Peterkaempfera bronchialis: one gene and its partners. The protein of the gene in region 1 interacts with the protein of each later gene in a pairwise test. Links are inferred from orthologs where the notes say so. Each region holds a gene or a part of one and is shown on either strand. Other genes may lie near its edges.

Region 1 (6,469 bases):
CCGAAGACCTCGAGCAGCTCGTCCTGCGACAGCTTCGCCATGATGGCGTCCTTCCACTAATTCGGCGGGTGCCGGATGTACATAACGGCGGGCGTACGGGCCCGCTGCGAGGCGTGAGCCTGCCGACTACTCGGCGGCCGCGTCCTCGGCGGCGGGAGCCGGCGTACCGGCACCGCCCTGCTCGACCTTGCTGCGAAGCGCGTCCGCGGTGCGGGCGAACTTCGTGAGCGGGGCCTGGAAGGTCGCCGCGGCCTTGGCCATGGACGCCTTCAGGCCACCCGCCAGCTTGGCGAGCAGCACCTCGCGGGACTCGAGGTCCGCGAGCTTCTTGATCTCATCGGCGGACAGCGCCTTGCCGTCAAGGACACCGCCCTTGATGATGAGAGCCGGGTTCTCCTTGGCGAAGTCACGCAGACCCTTGGCCGACTCCACCGGGTCACCGGTGACGAAGGCCACAGCCGTCGGACCCGCGAACAGGTCGTCCAGCTCGGTGATCCCGGCCTCATTGGCAGCGATCTTGGTCAGCGTGTTCTTCACCACGGCGTACTGGGCGTTCTCACCCAGCGAACGGCGCAGCGTCTTGAGCTGCGCCACGGTCAGACCGCGGTACTCGGTCAGCACGGCCGCGTTGGAGCTGCGGAACTTGTCCGTGAGCTCCGCGACAGCGGCAGACTTGTCGGGCCTCGCCATAGGCTTACGCCTCCTTCCGTGATGTCGATGCTCGGCCGACCGTTCGAGAGTCGACCTGGTGCGCCGGTCCCGCAGGAAGGGGGCTGGGAGAACGAGAAGAGCCCCGGCGCGCAGGCGCACGGGGCTCGCGGCGATCTCGACGGCTTCACGGGGAAGCCGGAGATCAAGCTCCAGTCACACCTGCGCAGGCCGTCTGCACTTCGTTCGCAGATCCTTCGGCCGCCATGGCACCCTCGCGGGCACACGGCGACAACCAGCGGTCTTTGGCAAGCCACAGCGTAGGTGACGGGGGCGGCCCCGGGCAAATCGCCCCTCAGGGGCCGCGCGCCGAGCCGGCCGGTCAGCCCTGCGCCTTCAGCTTCTTCATCAGATCGACCAGGTCCGCCGTGTCGGAGGCCGGTGGGACGGTGACCTTGAGCGGCGTCCCGTAGTCGGCGAAGTCGGTCGTCACGGTCATGGTGCCCTGCTCGGTGGGCGTCGTCCGGACCACCCGGACCGGCAGCTGCTCGGCGTCCACCCAGAGGTCGACGGCGGTGTCGCCGATGCCCGCCGCCTGCAACGCCCTGAGCAGGCGCTTCCGCTGCTGCGCGGTGAGTCCGGAGCCGGCGGCGACCAGCTTCGCCACCGGCACCGAGCCGGAGTAGCGGGTGGTCTCGGCGGCGGCGACGGTCTCCTTGCCGACCTCCCTGAGGTCGCCGGAGGCCGTAAGGGCCTTGGCGACGGCCGACGGGTCCTGGTAGAGCTGCGCCTCCGTGGCGCCGCCGCCCTGGGCGCCCGTCCCGGCGGACAGGTCCATCCTCATCCAGTGCTTGCCGCCGAACCGGCTGATCGCCGGGCCGTGCAGCTCGTAGTAGATGGTCGCCCCCTTGGCCACCGCGTGCACCGAGCCGTCCGGGTCCAGCCCCTTCATGGCCTCGTTGCCGCCGTACTGGATGTCCATGCCGATCTGGTCGCCCCACCCCATCACGCCGTCGACGGTGAAGGCCCCGCTGATGCCCGGGATGCGCATCGTCATGGAGACCCGGGCGGTACCGGCCGCGGCGGCGTTCCGGCCGACCAGGTCGAGCACCGCAGCCGGGGCGGGCTCGGCGGTCTTCGGCGAGCCCGCCCCGGCTGCGGGGGAGCAGGCGGCGGCGGCCAGCACCGCGACGGTGCCGGCGGCTCTCAGGCGGCGCTGCTGCACAGGGCTCCCCCTCGGTTTGCGGACCGCGCTCTCCCTTCGGACCGCGCCTTCCGGTAGTGCCGGGCCCCGGCTCAGCCGGTTGCGTTCCCGGGGTCGGCGTCCGCGAGGTCGAAGGTGTCGTCCGGCAGCGGAGCCTGGATGTTCACCTCGGTGCCGATCTCGGAGTAGCGGGTCGAGGTGATCGCCTCCCCCTTGGCGACCTTGCAGGTCTTCCGCTCCTGCACGACCTCGTCCTTGTCGTTGATCCAGATGTCGGCGGTGACACTGGTGGCGCCCTGCCGCAGATAGGCCCCGAGCACCGAGACCCGCTGTGCGGCCGTGAGGTCGCCGGTCGCCCCCACCAGGGCGCGGATCGTCGCGGTGCCCCGGTAGTGGACGGTGTGGACGTCGCCCAGCCTCTCCTCACCCAGCCGCTGGAGCGTGCCCACCTCCGCCAGGGCGGCCAGGTCGGACACCGGGTCGAGCTGCTCGCTCCAGGTCGAGTACCCGGCCGCCTCCGAGTTGCCGCCCGAGGACTTCTCGGGGTCGAACTTCATCCACCGCCGGCCGCCCATCCGCACCGTCTGCGCGGCGTCGGCCCCCAGGTAGACCACTCCGTCCAGGGTCCGCACGGCGACCTCGCCGGACCCCCGGTCCAGTACCAGGTCCAGGGCGGGCTTGCTCCCCCAGGAGAGCACCCCGCTGCCGCTGCTCGGGCCGTCCGCCGGGTCCTGCCGCACCAGGGCGACCTTGGCAGCTCCGGCCGCCGCCATGACCTTCGCCGAGGCTTGGAACGCCTCCTGCGGCGTCCGCTCCCGGCCCCCGTCCCCGCCGCAGGCCGTGGCACCGCCGAGGAGCGCCGCAGCGGCGGCTACGGCGACAGCGGTGCGTATACGGCGCATGGATGTCCTCGGTCGGTCCCGGAGCGGCGTCAGTCCCGGACTCTACCGAGCCCGGAACGACAGCGGGCCCGCACCCCTGATGACCAGGAGTGCGGGCCCGCCGACAGGTTTCCCCGGGGGGTCGGACCGCAGGCGTCAGACCGCCGCGGGGTCCTCCTCCACGAGAAGGTTCCGGGTGCGGTTCGGGTCGACCGGGACGCCGGGGCCCATGGTGGTCGACACGGTGGCCTTCTTGATGTAGCGGCCCTTGGCGGCGGACGGCTTGGCCCGCAGCACCTCCTCAAGGGCGGCGGCGTAGTTCTCGACGAGCTGCTCGTCGGAGAAGGACGACTTGCCGATGATGAAGTGCAGGTTCGAGTGCTTGTCGACGCGGAACTCGATCTTGCCGCCCTTGATCTCGGTCACGGCCTTGGCCACGTCCGGGGTCACGGTGCCGGTCTTCGGGTTCGGCATCAGGCCACGGGGACCGAGCACCCGGCCCAGGCGGCCGACCTTGCCCATGAGGTCCGGGGTGGCGACGACGGCGTCGAAGTCCAGACGGCCCTTCGACACCTCGTCGATCAGCTCGTCGGCGCCCACGATGTCGGCGCCCGCAGCCTCCGCGGCCGCCGCACGCTCACCGGTCGCGAAGACCAGGACCCGAGCGGTCTTGCCGGTGCCGTGCGGCAGGTTCACGGTGCTGCGGACCATCTGGTCGGCCTTGCGCGGGTCGACACCCAGGCGCATGGCGATCTCGACGGTCGAGTCGAACTTGGTGGTGGAGGTCGCCTTGGCGAGGCGGATGGCCTCCAGGGGGGCGTAGAGACGCTCGCGGTCGATCTTGGCGGCCGCGGCAGTCAGAGCCTTGCTGCGCTTCACTGCTGCTCCTGAGTCTTGTACGGAGTCGTGGTGGCTGCGGGCCAGCGCGGGCCCTACCACAGGGAACGAACCTCGGGGGAGGTTCAGCCCTCGACGGTGACGCCCATCGACCGGGCGGTGCCGGCGATGATCTTCTCGGCCTGGTCCAGGTCGTTGGCGTTCAGGTCGGGCATCTTGGTGGTGGCGATCTCACGGACCTGGTCGCGGGTGATCTTGGCGACCTTGGTCTTGTGCGGCTCGCCGGAGCCCTTGTCCACGCCCGCGGCCTTCAGGATCAGCTTGGCGGCCGGCGGAGTCTTGGTGACGAACGTGAAGGTACGGTCCTCGTAGACCGTGATCTCCACCGGCACCACCATGCCGCGCTGCGACTCGGTGGCGGCGTTGTACGCCTTGCAGAACTCCATGATGTTGACGCCGTGCTGGCCCAGCGCGGGGCCGACCGGCGGCGCCGGGTTGGCGGCGCCGGCGTTGATCTGGAGCTTGATGAGCCCCGTGACCTTCTTCTTCTTGGGAGGCATGTCTCTCCGGGTCCTTCTGAGAGGTGTTTCCCGACACGCCGCGCCGGATGCTGCCAGGCGTCAGGAGCGGCCGTCAGGGCCTTGGGTGGCAGTGTGTGCGGGGTACGGGACACTGCCCGGGTCACGCACACACATCGCACCAGACTAACGTGAACCGGCGCCTGGCCCAAAACGCCGGTGGCGGAGCAGGTCGCGGTAGAGGGCGTACAGCGCCCACAGCACCAGCAGGGCACCCACCACCGGCCACAGCAGCGAGGCGCCGTTCCGGTGGTTCGCCATGCCGCTGACCAGGAGCGCAATGGCGAGCAGCAAGGACATCACCGGCCTCGCCCTGTCGAGCGGCCCACCATCCCTGAACGGATTCTGCATGTGCCTGTCCCCTCCCCGACGGAAAGGGAAAGCGTAGCGCTCCCCCCGAAGGCATGAAGGAGCCCCCGGCCGACGGGAAACCGTCGGCCGGGGGCTCCTTCGGGGCCTTGGTACGGCTAGTTCTTCTGGATCTGGTCGAAGGAGAGCTCGACCGGGGTCTCCCGACCGAAGATCTCGACCAGGCCCTTGACCTTCTTGGAGTCGGGGTTGATCTCGTTGATGGTCGCCTGGAGGGTGGCGAAGGGGCCGTCGGTGACGGTGACCGAGTCGCCCACCTCGAAGTCCAGCACCTGGACCTCGACCGGGCGGGACGGGGAGGGCTTGCCGGCCTCCTTGGCCGCAGCGCGCTCCACGTCGGGGGCGAGCATCTTGACGACCTCGTCCAGGGTCAGCGGGTACGGGTCGTAGGCGTTGCCCACGAAGCCGGTGACACCGGGAGTGTTGCGGACCACGCCCCAGGACTCGTTGGTGAGGTCCATCCGCACCAGGACATAGCCGGGGAGCTTGTTCTGGCGGATGGTCTTGCGGTCGCCGTTCTTGATCTGGACGACCTCTTCCTGGGGCACCTCGGCCTGGTAGATGTACTCCTCGACGTTCAGCGAGACGGCGCGCTGCTCCAGGTTGGCCTTCACGCGGTTCTCATAGCCCGCGTAGGTGTGGATGACGTACCACTCGCCGGGAGCGAGCCGCAGCTCCTCGCGGAACTTGGCGACGGGGTCCACGTCCTCGGCTTCTTCAGCCTCCTCGGCGCCGCCCTCGAAGGCCTCCTGGGCCTCGGACTCGGCGTCGTCGGTGACGTGCAGCGCGGCCTCCTCGGCCGGGGCGCCCGCCTCGGCCTCGGCAGCCTCGACCTCGTCCACGTCCGCATCGGCCGCGTCGACGATCTGCTCCGCGGTGTCGCCCTCGGCCTCGGCCGAGGAGGCCGCGTCGCGCTCCACGGCGTCGTCCGCCGCGCGGACGGTCTCGTCGGCGTCGTACAGGGGGGACTCAGACACGGTGGCTGCTTCTTCCTGGAGATGAGAGATGGAACGGTTCCGCGCCGTTTCCTTCTCCTGTCCAGTCCTCGAATCAGATCGATGCGAACAGCGTCCGTGTACGGCTCGGACCTCAACAGTACCGAGTCAACGGTAGCGGGATTGTCCGATCGGTGCCGATGACGCGGTCGCGGCGACTCAGCCGAAGACCAAGAAGCTGAGCTTGGCGAAGCTCCAGTCGAGGCCCGAAACGATCGCCATGATGACCACCACGAAGACGATCACCACGGTGGTGTAGGTCACCAGGTCGTTGCGGGTAGGCCAGACGACCTTGCGCAGCTCCGCGATGATCTGGCGGTAGAAGAGGGCGAGGCGGGCGAAGACGCCCTTCCTGTCCTTCTTCGCGGCGCGCTTGCGGTCGCGGCGAGAGGGCAGCTCGCTCGGCTCTTCCTCGGGACGGCCACGCTCAGGCGTCGCGGTGGAGCCCGTGGTCTCCGTCACTCGTCCTCACCTGAAATCCGGTCGCAGTGCTGTCGGAGCCCTCTCCGCATCAAGCCCGCACGCTCGGGTGGAGCGCGCGGGCTCGGCGCGGATCAAGCAGCAGGGCCAGAGGGACTCGAACCCCCAACCGCTGGTTTTGGAGACCAGTGCTCTACCAATTGAGCTATAGCCCTTCGGAACCTTGCGGCGCCGAGATGACCACCAACCTACCGCATCCGAGCCGCTGCGTGGGGTACGCGAGCCATCTGCGGTGACGGGTTGCCATCGAGCGACGAGTGTACGGGCTCTGGGCCGCCACGTCGAACTTTTTGCCGATCAACCGCCGCCCGGACCAGCGGCGCTGCCCCTCGCGAGCCGCCTTCACCCGCGCGTGCACGCATGCTGAAACCGCCGTGCCGGGGCGGGGGCGATTCTGCGACCATGCAGACATGAGCGCTGCTTCCCCCCACCCTGCTCCCCAGTCCGACCCCGCCGCGCGGCCCGCCGACCGCCGGG
Region 2 (6,516 bases), 1.2 Mb from region 1 along the record:
GGCGTCCTTTCCTACAAACGGGTCGTGGTTGGTACGGCCGGCAGACCGCCGGACCAGCCTACGCCAGCGTCTTCCGCGCCCCCGATCACGCCCGCCCCCGATCACGCCCGCCCGGGGCGCCGGTCAGCCCTGCCGGGCCAGGTCTCCGGAGGGGTCGGTCCCCGATGCGTCGGCGACCTCCAGGTGCAGGGTGCCGTCGTCGTTGAGGGTGTAGGTCTGCGTCTCGGGGGTGGTGGTGCAGCTGGTGTTGCCGCCGGAGGGCTCCTCCCGAACCACGATCCGGCGGGGCCCCACGGAGAGCAGCGTTCCCTGGCCGAGGCAGTAACTTCCCTTGGTCAGCTGGGAGTTGTTGCGGGATTCGGTGACCACGGCGCCCTTGGCTCCCTGCCGTACCGTCACCTCGAAGGTGCTGGAGAGCGGCACCAGCTTGGTGGTGATGTCGCCGCTCCACCTGCCGAGCAGGGCGGCGGGCACCTGCCCGTCCTGCTTCCCGGTGGCGGTGGTGGAGGGCTCCCCGGACGGGGTCTCCTCCCCGGTCTCGGTGGTGGAGGGCTCCCCGGACGGCGTCGTCTGCCCGGTGGTGGTGGCGGTGTCCGACCCCCCGGCCGGGGTGACCTGCCCGGTGGCGGCGGCGCCGGAGCCGCCGGACGGGGTCTCCTTCCCGCCGTCCGCCAGCCGCAGGACCAGTGCGGTGGCGCCGCCGATGAGCAGCAGCGCCCCGACGGCGGCGGCCGTCCTGGCGCCCGGCCCCCAGCGCCCGGCCCGGGGTCTCTGCCCGGGTACGGCGTCCGGTACGGCGTCCGACACGGCGGTGGGCACGCCGGTGGCCTCGGCGGGCGGGGCGCCGCCGCCCAGCGGCCGGGTGGGCACCCATCCCTCGGGCGGCGGCCCGAACGACCCGGAGGCCGCCGAGACCCCGGAGCCGTCCGTCCCGGTGCCCGGTGCGTCCCAGGGCGCGGGGGCCTGCTCGGCCGCCTCGCCCTCCAGGTCCAGCAGCTCCACCGCGCGCCGCCCCACCGCCGCCGAAAGGGCCGCCGGCAGCCAGCCGTCGCGCAGCAGCCGTACCGTCTCCCCGCCGGCGGCCAGCGCCTCCCGCAGTGCGTCGGGGGTCGGCCGCGCCGCCGCCTCCTTGGCCAGGCACGCCTCCACGACCTGCCGCAGCGGGCCGTCCAGGGCGCCCAGGCCCGGCCGCTCGTGTACCACCCGGTAGAGCAGCACCGCCGCGCTCACGCCCTCGCCGAACGGCGGGACCCCGGTGGCCGCGTACGCCAGCACGGCGCCCAGCGAGAAGACGTCGCTCGCCGGGCCCGCCTCATGGCCGCCCGCCTGCTCGGGGGACATATAGCCGGGCGAGCCGACCACATAGCCGGACCGGGTGAGCGCGGTGGCCGCGTCCAGCGCGCGGGCGATGCCGAAGTCGATCAGGCGCGGACCGTCCAGCGCCAGCAGCACATTGGAGGGCTTGACGTCGCGGTGCACCAGCCCGGTGGCGTGCACCGCGCCCAGCGCCTCGGCGAGCCCGGCGCCCAGCGCCCGCACCGTCTGCTCGGGCAGCGGCCCGGTCTCCCTGACGGCCGCGTCCAGGGCCGGTCCGGCGACATAGCCGGTGGCCACCCAGGGCCGGGGGCCCTCGGTGTCGGCGTCCAGGACCGGCGCCGTCCACGCCCCGCCGACCCGGCGGGCCGCCGCCACCTCCTGCCGGAAGCGGGCCCGGAACTCGCCGTCGTCGGCCAGGTCGGAGCGCACCACCTTCACCGCGACGGTCCGGCCGCCCCCGGTACGGCCCAGGTAGACCCGGCCCATCCCGCCCGCACCCAGCCGCCGCAGCAGCCGGTAGCCGCCGACCTGCCGCGGGTCGTCCGCCCCCAGCGGTTCCATGGCCCGTCCCCTTCCCTGCCGCCCTGCAAGCCCCTGCCGGCCTTGCCGCCCCTGCGGCCCTGCCGCCCCTGCCGCCGGCGGGACCCCGGCGGCGCTGCCTGCCAGGGCCCCGGGGGCTCCCCGCCACGGTACCCGGGCCCGCCATCGGCCAAGCGCCGGTTCCCCGGCTGTGGCCCGGCTGCTGCGGAACGGTGATACCGGCCGCCGTCAGCCGTCAGCCGTCCAGCAGCCGTACCCGCACATCCGGCGGGAAGCCGCTGTCCCGGCCGACCCGGCGGGCGAACTCGGCGATCCCGGCCAACTGCCCGCCGCCGAGGGAGAAGTCCAGCGCGCCGGTGAAGTACCGCTCCAGCACCTCGGCGTCGAAAGCCTCCCAGCGGGCAGCCTGCTCGGCCACCTTGGGCGCCTCCTCCATCGACAGGTCACGGGAGTCCAGAAACGCCCGGTGCACCTCGCGCACCGCCTCCGGCTCCCGCTCGGCGAAGTCGCGCCGCACCGCCCAGAGCGCGAAGACGAAGGGCAGGCCGGTCCACTCCTTCCACATGGCGCCCAGGTCGTGCACCTCCAGGCCCAGCCGGGGCGCCTCATAGAGGTTGGCCCGCAGCGCCGCATCGCCGATCAGCACGGCGGCGTCGGCCTCGCGCATCATCTCGGCCAGGTCGGGCGGGCAGCTGAAGTACTCGGGGCGCACCCCCTCGCGCTCCTCCAGCAGCAGTTGCGCCAGCCGTACCGAGGTGCGGCTGGTGGAACCGAGGGCGACCCGGCGCCCGTCCAGCTCGGCCAGCGGCACCTGGCTGACGATCACGCACGACATCACGGGCCCGTCGCTGCCGACCGCGATATCGGGCAGCACCAGCAGTTCGTCGGCGTGGCGAAGGTACTCCACACAGGTGATCGGGCCGATGTCGAGTTCACCGGTCACCAGTCTGTCGCTGAGCTTCTCGGGAGTGTCCTTGGTGAGGTCCAGATCGAGCAGGCTTCCGGTCCTGGCGAGCCCCCAGTAGATGGGAAGGCAGTTCAGGAACTGGATGTGGCCCACCCGGGGCCGCGTGGGTACGGGGCGGCCCCCGTCGGCAGTTGTCGTTTCCACTCTCGGAGGTTATGCCCGGCCCCTGGAACCGTCCGGCGCGGGGGCCCGGCGGACGACTCCCGGAGCGGCGCGACACACCCGCGTGCGCGTAAGTCATCCCTGGCAGGGGCGCAAGGTGCGTGCTACGGTTCTCGCAGTTGCAGTTTGATTTCCCTTGCAGTACTTGAAGCCTGCGGAGCATGTGACCGCGGGCTTTTCGTAGTTTTTCAGCACTATGCAGAAACTTCGGATGAACTTCCGGGGGCAGGGCGATCAGCGCAGCGGACCGGGGACCACGAGGTGTGGTTCCCTTCACGTCCCTCGCAAGGAGAACGGTATGGCGACCGGAACCGTCAAGTGGTTCAACGCCGAGAAGGGCTTCGGCTTCATCGCCCAGGAGGGCGGCGGCCCCGACGTCTTCGTCCACTACTCCGCCATCAACGCGAACGGTTTCCGCTCGCTGGAGGAGAACCAGGCTGTGTCGTTCGACGTGACCCAGGGCCCGAAGGGCCCGCAGGCCGAGAACGTCAGCGTCATCTGACCATCCTCTGATCGCCCGGAGTTCCCGGTACGCCCCGCGCATGCCGGAACTCCACTCGGTGGCCACGACGAGCACCACCCAAGGGGGCCCGCGCGTATCCGTACGCGACGGGCCCCCTGCCTTGTGTCCGGACGGCTTGACCGACTGGAGGTTATACGTATAACTTCCTAGGGTTTGCACCCCTCTGCCCCCAGGAGAGCACCCGCCGTGGGCTACCTCACCCTGCTGCGCGGCCCGCATGTCGCGCGGCTGCTGGTCGGCACCCTCGTCGGCCGCCTCCCCTCCGGGATGACCGCCCTGGTCATCGCGCTGGCCCTGCGCGAGGCCCACGCCCCCTACAGCCGGATCGGCGCGGTCACCGCCGCCTATGCGGTCGCCGCCGCGATCGGCGGCCCGGTGCTCGGCCGGCTGGTCGACCGGGCGGGGCAGCCCCGGGTGCTGCTGGTCTCCGCCGCCCTCGCGGGCCTCGGCTATGCGCTGCTCGCGGTCGCCCCCGGCGAGGCGGCAGCCGCCTTCGGCGGCGCGGTGCTCGCCGGGCTGGCGATGCCCCCGCTGGAGCCGTGCCTGCGCGCCCTCTGGCCGCACATCGTCGAGGAGAAGCAGCTCGACACCGCCTACGCCTTCGACTCCGCCGCCCAGCAGCTGCTCTATGTCGTCGGCCCGCTCGCGGTGGCCGTGATCGCCGCCGCCGCCTCCCCCACCGCCGCCCTGTGGATCGCCGCCGGGCTGGGCCTGGCCGGGGCGCTGGTCGTCGCCACCGCCGCCCCCGCCCGCAGCTGGACCGCCCCGCCCCGCGAGGCCGGCTCCGGACTGCTCGGCCCGCTCCGCTCCACCGGACTGGTCCTGCTGCTGATCGGCCTGGCCGGGGCCGGCTGGGCGCTCGGCTCCCAGGCGGTGCTCTACGTCGCCTACGCCGAGGCCCACTCCGGCGGGCTGCCGGGCGGCGCCGGGACCCTGCTGGCGGTCGCCGCCTCCGGCGGACTGGTCGGCGCCCTGATCTACGGCGCGGTGCCCTGGCGGGCCGCCGTCGCCACCCGTACCTGGGTACTGGCCTCGGTGATGGCGGCGGGCTTCCTCTCGCTCGTGCTGCTGCCCGCCCCCGGTGTGATGACCGTGCTCTCCTTCTTCACCGGGCTGGGGCTGGCCCCGCTGCTGGCCGCCGCCTTCGTCCTGATCGGCGAACTGGCCCCGCCCGGCACCACGACCGAGGCATTCGCCTGGCTGGTCACCGTGATCTCCACCGGCAACGCGGCGGGCGCCGCCGTCTCCGGCGTGCTGGTGGACGGCTCGCTCCGGGCCGCGGCGGTCTGCGGCGCGGCCGGCATCTGTGCGGGCGCCCTGCTGCTCCTCACCACCCGCCGCCGCCTCACCCCGAGCACCCCCTCGGTACACCTCCCCACCCCCCGCCCAGCCCCCGAGGACACCCCCACCCCGGCCCTGGGCTAGCCACCCGCAGGGCTCCCAGCCCAGCCACCCCGCAGGCTCACCCCCGCGCCCCCGAGGACACCCGCACAGCGCCGCTCGGCCGACTGCTCCGGGCCCAGGTCCGCCCGCCCCGCGCCACCCGAGCTGATCGACCGCACCCCCGCGCTCACCAACGCCCTGGTCGCGCACACAGCCACCCCGCAGACCCGCTCACCGCCCGCACCCCGCCCCTCACCACCACGCCCCCGAGGACACCCGCACAGCGCCGCTCGGCCGACTGCTCCGGGCCCAGGTCCGCCCGCACCGCACCACACGAGCTGATCGACCGCACCCCCGCGCCGCCACCGCGCTCACCAACAAGCCGGACCGGCCGCCCCCAGGCCAGACGCCTCAGCGCAGCGGTGCCGCAGCGGCCGTGGAGGCGCGCACCACCAGGGACGTCGGCAGCGGGTCCGGGGCGTGGGCGGGTTCGCCGCGCAGCAGGGCGGCGAGGGCCGCGACGCCGTGGCGGCCGAGCTGTTCGCCGGGGAGGTCGACGGTGGTGAGGGGCGGGGTGAGCAGTTCGGCGGCGGTGATGTTGTCCATGCCGACCACGGACACATCGGCCGGGATGCGCAGCCCCAGCTCGGCCGCCGCCTGGTAGACCCCGGAGGCGACCACGTCGTCGTCGCACATCACGGCGTGCGGGCGGCGCGGGCCGGTGAGCAGGGTGCGGGCGGCGGCCCGGGCGGCGGCCAGGCCCTCGTTGAGGCTGACCCCCACCTCGACCACCTCCAGGCCGTGTGCGGCCTCCTCGAAGGCGGCCTGCCGGGAGCGGAAGGTGTGTGCCGAGAGGGTGGAGCGCAGATGTCCGATGCGGCGGTGGCCGAGGGCGGCCAGGTGTTCCACGGCGGCGCGCATGCCGTCGGCGACGTCCAGTTCGACGGTGAGCCGGCGGGCGGCGCCCCGGGCGTGGGCGGGGTCGGAGTCCAGGAAGACCACGGGGGTGGACTCGGGCAGTTCGCCGAGCTGGCTGTCGTCGGGCGAGCAGACCACCAGGCCGTCGAACTGGCTGGTGGTGGAGGCGCGGGCGAGGGTGGCGCTGCTCCAGCCGGAGCTGACGACCACCGCCAGCCCGTGCTCGCCCGCCTCCTCGTGGGCGCCCTCCAGCACCCGGGCGAAGAACGGGCCGAGGATATTGGGTACGGCCAGCAGGATCAGCCCGGTGCGGCCCAGCCGCAGTTGGCGGCCGGCCGCGTGCGGGCGGTAGCCGAGGGTGCGGGCGGCGTCCCGTACCCGCTCGCGGGTGGCCTCGGAGACGCGGTGGGCGCCGCCGCTGTCGGAGAAGACCAGCGAGACGGTGGCCTGCGACACGCCCGCCAGGCGTGCCACGTCGCGCCCCGTGGGGCGGCGGTCCTGGGCTGCCGACTGCACCGGGGGGAGGGGTCGCGGGTCAGGCGGAGGCGGGGCGGTCGCCGGAGACCACGTTCGCGGCGGCGGCACCGGCGCGGTTGGCGTCGTCCACCGCGTCCTCCTCGGCGTTCTGCGAGGCGATCCGCTCGGCGGTGCGCGTACGCATGCCGGAGACCTTGCCCACGATCTGCTCGGACATCTCGTCGCGCTG
Region 3 (6,459 bases), 3.8 Mb from region 1 along the record:
CGACGAGGTGACCATCAAGGTGCAGCTCAAGGCCACCCAGCAGACCGCTCCCTGCCCGGCGGGCCCGTACTTCAGCTTCACCCTGGACAACGACCATCTGCGCAAGCTGGCCCGGTCCCGGGTCGCGGTCCACCGGATCCTGGTGGTGATGCTGCTGCCCCGGTCGGTGGACGACTGGCTGCTGGCCCGGCCCGACCGGCTGGAGCTGCGCCACTGCTGCTACTGGGTCAACCTGGCGGGGCACCCGGTCACCGGGAAGCGGCGCACCAATGTGCGCATCCCCACGGAGCGGGTCTTCGACGACCGTGCGCTCTGCGCGATCATGGCGCGCGTCGGCGCGGGCGGCAGCCCGTGACCCCGCGCGGCCTGCGGAATGGACGGCCACGACGGCGGGAGGCGCGGCATGGCGGCGACAGGACGTGACAGCGGCGCGGCGGACCGGGACGGCCCGCTGCCGAACCCGTCCCGGGTCGACCCGGGGGTGCTGGCCGCGCTGCTGGCCCGGCAGGGCTGGGTGCGGCGCGGCGGACCGGCCGGGCGCTATGGGCGCTGGACGCCGCCCGGCGACGGCGCGGGGGCCGGGCTGAGCCTGCTGGTGCCGGCCGGGCCGGGCTTCGACGACGCCGCCGACCTGCTGGCCGAGGCCGTCGCCGCGCTGGCCCGCTCGCGGCTGCCGTCCGCCCGCGCGGTGCTGCTGGCGCTCAGCGTGCCCGGGGACGAGGTCCGCTGGGAGCGCGAGGTGCCCGGTACGGGGGGCGCGGTCCCCTGGGACTCCGAGGACGCGCTGCGCGGCGCGGCCGGGGCGATGCTCCGGGCGGCGGCCAAGGCGGCCCACACCCGGTGCGGCTACTTCGGCGCCCGGCTGGACGGGCAGGCCGCCGCCTTTCTGCGCCGGGTGCTGGTCGCGGAGCCCGGCAGCGGTGGCGGTCGGCTCACCGCGTACACGCCCGCTCCGGAGGGGCGCGGGGTGACCACCACCCTGGTCCGGGCCCTGGAGGCGCTGCGGGACGCGGTGGACTACCGACGCGCCACCGGCCGCCTGGACGCCTTCGACCAGGCGGTGCCGGCCGGGGTCAGCCGGGAGCTGGTGGGGGCGGTGGAGCGGCTGGTGCGCGGCAGCGAGGGCGCCGGGATCGCGCTCGCCTGGTCGCCTGCGGCCGGACCGCCGCGCGGCTTCGCCGACCCGCGTCCGGCGGTGGAGTTCTCCCCGGGCGACCTGCCGGCGCTGGCGGAGGCGGCCGAGCGGCTGGTGCTCGGCGAACCGTCCGTGGAGGTGCGGATCACCGCCGCCGTGGTGCGGCGCGGGCGGCCCGGGCCGGACGGCTCCGGCACGGTGCGGCTGCGGGTGCTGGCCGGTGCGGAGGTGGCCGAGGTCCGCGCCCGGCTGGACGGGGAGGCGTACCGCACGGCGCTGCGCGCCCGGCAGACCGGGGTGCCGCTGCGGCTCAGCGGCCGGCTGGAGCGCGACGGCGGCTTCCGGAGGCTCACCGGCGCCCGCGATCTGACGCTCTGCGAACTGGACGGCACGGAGCGCGAGCGGCTGCTCAAGGCGCTGCGGGAGCGCCCGGAGGGGATCCCCGTGGGCGGCGAGGAGGAGGCTCCTTAATTCTCGGTACCATCGTCAGCGCAGCCCGTACGCTGCGAGGAACGTTTTCCGCGAGTCAGGAGAGACCGGTGTCGGACGTCCGTGTGATCATCAACCGCGAACCCGATCGGGAAGAGCGCGTGGTGACCACGGGCACTACCGCCGCAGAACTCTTCCCGGGCGACCGCTCCATCGTCGCCGCCCGGGTGGCCGGGGAGCTCAAGGACCTGGCGTACCAGCTCCAGGACGGCGACGAGGTGGAGCCCGTCGCCCTCGCCAGCGAGGACGGCCTGGCGATCCTGCGGCACTCCACCGCGCATGTCATGGCGCAGGCGGTGCAGGAGATCTTCCCCGAGGCCAAGCTGGGCATCGGCCCGCCGATCAAGGACGGCTTCTACTACGACTTCGACGTGGAGAAGCCGTTCCACCCCGATGACCTCAAGGCCATCGAGAAGAAGATGCAGGAGATCGTCAAGCGCGGTCAGCGCTTCTCCCGCCGCCCGGTGACCGACGACGCCGCCCGCGAGGAGCTGGCCGCCGAGCCGTACAAGCTGGAGCTGATCGGCCTCAAGGGGTCGGCCGCCGATGCCGCCGACGGCGCCTCCGCCGAGGTCGGCGCCGGCCAGCTCACCATCTACGACAACCTGGACGCCAAGACCGGCGAGCTGTGCTGGAAGGACCTCTGCCGGGGTCCGCACCTGCCCACCACCCGCCTCATCCCGGCCTTCAAGCTGATGCGCAGCGCCGCCGCCTACTGGCGCGGCAGCGAGAAGAACAAGCAGCTCCAGCGGATCTACGGCACCGCCTGGCCGTCCAAGGACGAGCTCAAGGCGTACCTGGACTTCCTCGCCGAGGCCGAGAAGCGCGACCACCGCAAGCTCGGCGCCGAGCTTGACCTCTTCTCCATCCCCGAGGAGATCGGCTCCGGCCTGGCCGTCTTCCACCCCAAGGGCGGCATCATGCGCCGGGTGATGGAGGACTACTCGCGCAGGCGGCACGAGGAGGCGGGGTACGAGTTCGTCTACACCCCGCACGCCACCAAGGGCACCCTCTTCGAGGTCTCCGGCCACCTGGACTGGTACGCCGACGGCATGTACCCGCCCATGAAGCTCGACGGGGACATCGACTACTACCTCAAGCCGATGAACTGCCCCATGCACAACCTGATCTTCAGGTCCCGGGGCCGGTCCTACCGCGAACTGCCGCTGCGGCTCTTCGAGTTCGGCACCGTCTACCGCTACGAGAAGTCCGGCGTGGTGCACGGGCTCACCCGCGCCCGGGGCTTCACCCAGGACGACGCGCACATCTACTGCACCAAGGAGCAGATGCCGCAGGAGCTGGACTCGCTGCTCAGCTTTGTGCTGGACCTGCTGCGTGACTACGGCCTCAACGACTTCTACCTGGAGCTCTCCACCCGGGACCCGGAGAAGTCCATCGGCACCGACGAGGTCTGGGAGGAGGCCACCGAGACCCTGCGGCAGGCCGCCCAGAAGCAGAACCTCGAACTCGTCCTGGATCCGGGCGGCGCCGCCTTCTACGGTCCCAAGATCTCCGTGCAGGCCCGGGACGCCATCGGCCGCACCTGGCAGATGTCCACCATCCAGGTCGACTTCAACCTGCCCGAGCGGTTCGAGCTGGAGTACCAGGGCGGGGACGGCAACCGCCAGCGCCCGGTGATGATCCACCGCGCCCTCTTCGGCTCCATCGAGCGGTTCTTCGCGGTGCTGCTGGAGCACTACGCCGGCGCCATGCCGCCGTGGCTGGCCCCGGTCACCGTCGTCGGCATCCCGATCACCGACGAGCATGTGCCCTACCTCCAGGAGGTCGCGGCCAAGCTGCGGGCCGAGGGGGTCCGGGTGGAGGTCGACGCCTCGGACGACCGGATGCAGAAGAAGATCCGCAACGCCCAGAAGGCCAAGATCCCCTTCATGCTGCTGGCCGGTGCGGAGGACATCGCGGCGGACGCGGTCTCCTTCCGCTACCGCAGCGGCGAGCAGAAGAACGGGGTGCCGGTGGACGAGGCCGTCGCGGAGATCGTCAAGGCGGTCCGGGACCGGGTCCAGGTCTGACCCGGCGCGGTACCGCTCCGGAGCGCCCTGTTCGAATCGGGGCGCTCCGGCCGATTACCAGATCCGGTTCGGCTGTGCGGGTGATCCGCTCCATCCAATCCTAAAGAATGAAAAAGGCGGCCCTTTTCACTCCTGTGAGTGAAGGGCCGCTTTCTTTGCCCTCGGCCTCCTGGCACTCTCTCTGCCATGGGCCGACGAGTCGAAGAATCCGGAGAGCCAACGCCGTCGGCGACGTCGGCGGATTACCCGTTCACCTCACGCTGGTTCGACCACGGCGCCTATCGCCAGCACTATCTGGACGAGGGCGACGGGTCGCCCGTACTGATGCTGCACGGCAACCCGAGCTGGAGCTACTACTGGCGGCACCTGGTCGCCGGGTTGCGGGACTCCCACCGGTGCGTGGTCCCGGACCACATCGGCATGGGGCTTTCGGCGCGGCCCGCCGAGCGCGACTACCGCTACACCCTGGCCTCGCGGGTGGACGACCTGGAGGCGCTCACCAGCCATCTGGTGGCCCACGGCGGTGCGCCCTCCTCGGGGTGGACGCTGGTCATGCACGACTGGGGCGGGCCCATCGGCATGGCCTGGGCCGCGCGCCACCCGGACCTGGTCGCCCGGCTGGTGGTGCTCAACACCGCCGCCTTCCCGAGCCCCTTCGGCCCGCGCCTCCCGCTGACCCTGCGGCTGCCGCTCTGGGCGGTCCGGCGGACGCGCCTCGCCCGCCACCTGGTGCTCCGCCGCAACGCCATGGCCAGGGGAGCGGCCCGCTACGGGGTGACCCACCGGATGGCCCCCCAGGTCAGGGCGGGGTACCTGGCGCCCTATGGCACCCCCGAGGACCGGCTGGCCATCCTGCGGTTCATCCAGGACATCCCGGTCTCCCCGGCCGACCGGGCCTGGGACGAACTGCTGGCCGCCGACCGGGCCACCGCCCTGCTGGCCGACCGACCGGTGCTCATCGGCTGGGGCGCGCGCGACCCGGTGTTCCGCCGCGCCTTCCTGGACGAATGGCGACGCCGCTTTCCCGACGCGGACTGCCGAATCCACTCCCGTTCCGGCCACTACATTATGGAGGACCAGCGGGACGCAATGGTGGCGGAAATCCGCGCTTTCCTGGCGGACGATTCCCGAATGCGGGACGGAGCGGGAGAGCGGCGGCCATGACGACGCCCCCGGCCGTCGGCGCGGCCGAGACGCTGGGCATGGCCATTGTCGGAATCGGCTGCCATGCGGAGCCTTTCACCACGGTGGACGAGCTGGAACGCGCGCTGTTCGAAGGACGTGCCGACCTCGCTACGCGGGTGCGCCCGCCCGACGCCGCCGACCAGGACGGCTCGCCGGTGGCCCGGGCCGCCCGCCAGGCACTCCGGGACGGCGGCGCGGAGACCGGCGAGCCGATCGCCGCCGCGCTCCTTGTGCTGGCCGAGGAGAAGGCGGACCCCGAGGCCGGCCGGCGGCTCGCACAGCGGCTCGCCACCTCCGGCCCGGTGGACACCCTGGCCGGAGACGACGGCGACCTGGCGGAGGCGCTGCGCCGGGCACACCGCGTGCTCCGCCTCGGCGGGGACGTCCTGGTCTGCGCCGAGGACTCCGGCGGGGCGGTGGCGGTGCTGCTCACCGATGCCGCTCGGGACCGCCGACGGGCCTATGCGGTGCTGGACGCCATGGCGGTCGGGCAGCGCGGAGCGGCGGACCGGGTCGCGCTGGAGGCCCTGGGCAGCAGGGCGCTCGACCCCCGGGACGTCGAGTACCTCGGTCTGTACGGCGCGGACGCCGCCGAGCGGGACGCGACCGCGGCCGAGCTGGGCCGGGTCTGGTCGGCCGAGGCGGTCGGGGTACGGCACAGTGTGCTGGCCCCGACCGGGGAGAGCGGGCCGCGGGCCATGCTCACCGCCGTGGTCCGGGCCGCCCTCTGCCTGCACCACTGCTATCTGCCCGCCGTCCCCGAGGCGGTCACTTGCGAGTCGGTCATTGACGAGTCGGCCACTGACGAGGCGGCCACCGCCCGGTCGTCGCGGCAGGGGCCATCTGGGGAGCGGTCCGGGCTGTACCTGCCCTCCGGCAGCCACCCATGGCTGCGGCCCTCCGCCGCCGCCCCACGGCGGGCGTCCGTGGCGGCGGGGACCGGCGACCACCGGGCGTATCTGCTGCTGTCCGGGGCGGCCGAGCGGGGCGCCCTGGTGCACACCGACTGGTCGCGGGTGACCGACCTGGCACTGCTGCCGGTATGCGGCCGGGACCCCGACGACCTGGTCCGCGCCGTCGCCCGGACGCGGGACGCGCTGGACGGCGGCGCCGACCTCGCGGCACTCGCCGCCCGCTCGGCCGAGGAGTCGGCGGGCGCGGCGCTGCGCGCGGTCTTCTGCGTGACCCCGGAGTCGGTGGGCCGGGAGCTCGGGCTGGCCCTGGGCTCGCTGCCGCGCACCCTGGCGGAGGGCCGGGACTGGGCCAGCCCCGGCGGCAGCTGCTGCGCGGCCCGGCCGATCGGGCCCGGCGGCGGGGTCGCCCTGGTCTTCCCCGGCATCTTCGGCGCCTTCCCGGGGTTCGGACGCGACCTGCTCCGCTGCTTCCCCGGGGAGCTCGCCGCCGTCGGGGAGTCGGCGTTCCGACGCGACGCCGGGTGCGGCGGGGAACTGGTGCGGCGGCTGCTGGGCAAGGACGCCGCCGAAGCGGAACTCGCGGCGCTGGAGCGGGAGCTGTACGGCGACGCCGCCGGGCTGACCGAGGTGGGGATCCTCTTCGCCGTCTTCCACACCCGTCTGCTGCGCAGCGTGCTGGGTCTGCGGCAGCACGGCGCGCTCGGCT

The links.
Region 2: the proteins of rplA (region 1) and C7M71_RS17880 interact in binary tests that used the Escherichia coli proteins (3 or more experiments, as listed by UniProt). The link is inferred for Peterkaempfera bronchialis from one-to-one orthologs.
Region 3: the proteins of rplA (region 1) and thrS interact in binary tests that used the Escherichia coli proteins (3 or more experiments, as listed by UniProt). The link is inferred for Peterkaempfera bronchialis from one-to-one orthologs.

The regions. Positions count from the first base shown.
Region 1 is NZ_CP031264.1:2,758,437-2,764,905, forward strand. What follows is about bases 1,752-4,666. They hold rplA (50S ribosomal protein L1), read right to left. Parts: upstream 3,613-4,666; coding sequence 2,890-3,612; downstream 1,752-2,889. Other genes in these bases: C7M71_RS12090 (LolA-like protein), read right to left, coding at 1,752-1,873; C7M71_RS12095 (hypothetical protein), read right to left, coding at 1,945-2,754; rplK (50S ribosomal protein L11), read right to left, coding at 3,696-4,130; C7M71_RS12110 (hypothetical protein), read right to left, coding at 4,275-4,499; nusG (transcription termination/antitermination protein NusG), read right to left, coding at 4,616-4,666. Also shown: rplL (50S ribosomal protein L7/L12), read right to left, coding at 1-41; rplJ (50S ribosomal protein L10), read right to left, coding at 127-690; more of C7M71_RS12090, read right to left, coding at 1,031-1,751; more of nusG, read right to left, coding at 4,667-5,494; preprotein translocase subunit SecE, read right to left, coding at 5,672-5,974; C7M71_RS12130 (pyridoxal phosphate-dependent aminotransferase), read left to right, coding at 6,403-6,469. UniProt on the Escherichia coli protein: One of the primary rRNA binding proteins, it binds very close to the 3'-end of the 23S rRNA. Forms part of the L1 stalk. It is often not seen in high-resolution crystal structures, but can be seen in cryo_EM and 3D reconstruction models.
Region 2 is NZ_CP031264.1:4,005,783-4,012,298, reverse strand. The notes cover bases 1,925-4,886. They hold C7M71_RS17880 (cold-shock protein), read left to right. Parts: upstream 1,925-3,284; coding sequence 3,285-3,488; downstream 3,489-4,886. Other genes in these bases: C7M71_RS17875 (MFS transporter), read left to right, coding at 3,696-4,886; C7M71_RS17885 (menaquinone biosynthetic enzyme MqnA/MqnD family protein), read right to left, coding at 2,093-2,968. Also shown: C7M71_RS32680 (serine/threonine-protein kinase), read right to left, coding at 124-1,878; more of C7M71_RS17875, read left to right, coding at 4,887-4,934; C7M71_RS17870 (LacI family DNA-binding transcriptional regulator), read right to left, coding at 5,304-6,284; C7M71_RS17865 (DUF4229 domain-containing protein), read right to left, coding at 6,346-6,516.
Region 3 is NZ_CP031264.1:6,592,245-6,598,703, forward strand. What follows is about bases 1,260-4,164. They hold thrS (threonine--tRNA ligase), read left to right. Parts: upstream 1,260-1,674; coding sequence 1,675-3,654; downstream 3,655-4,164. Other genes in these bases: C7M71_RS28175 (hypothetical protein), read left to right, coding at 1,260-1,606; C7M71_RS28185 (alpha/beta fold hydrolase), read left to right, coding at 3,841-4,164. In the rest of the region: C7M71_RS28170 (DUF4365 domain-containing protein), read left to right, coding at 1-355; more of C7M71_RS28175, read left to right, coding at 404-1,259; more of C7M71_RS28185, read left to right, coding at 4,165-4,818; C7M71_RS30860 (hypothetical protein), read left to right, coding at 4,815-6,459. UniProt on the Escherichia coli protein: Catalyzes the attachment of threonine to tRNA(Thr) in a two-step reaction: L-threonine is first activated by ATP to form Thr-AMP and then transferred to the acceptor end of tRNA(Thr). The rate-limiting step is amino acid activation in the presence of tRNA.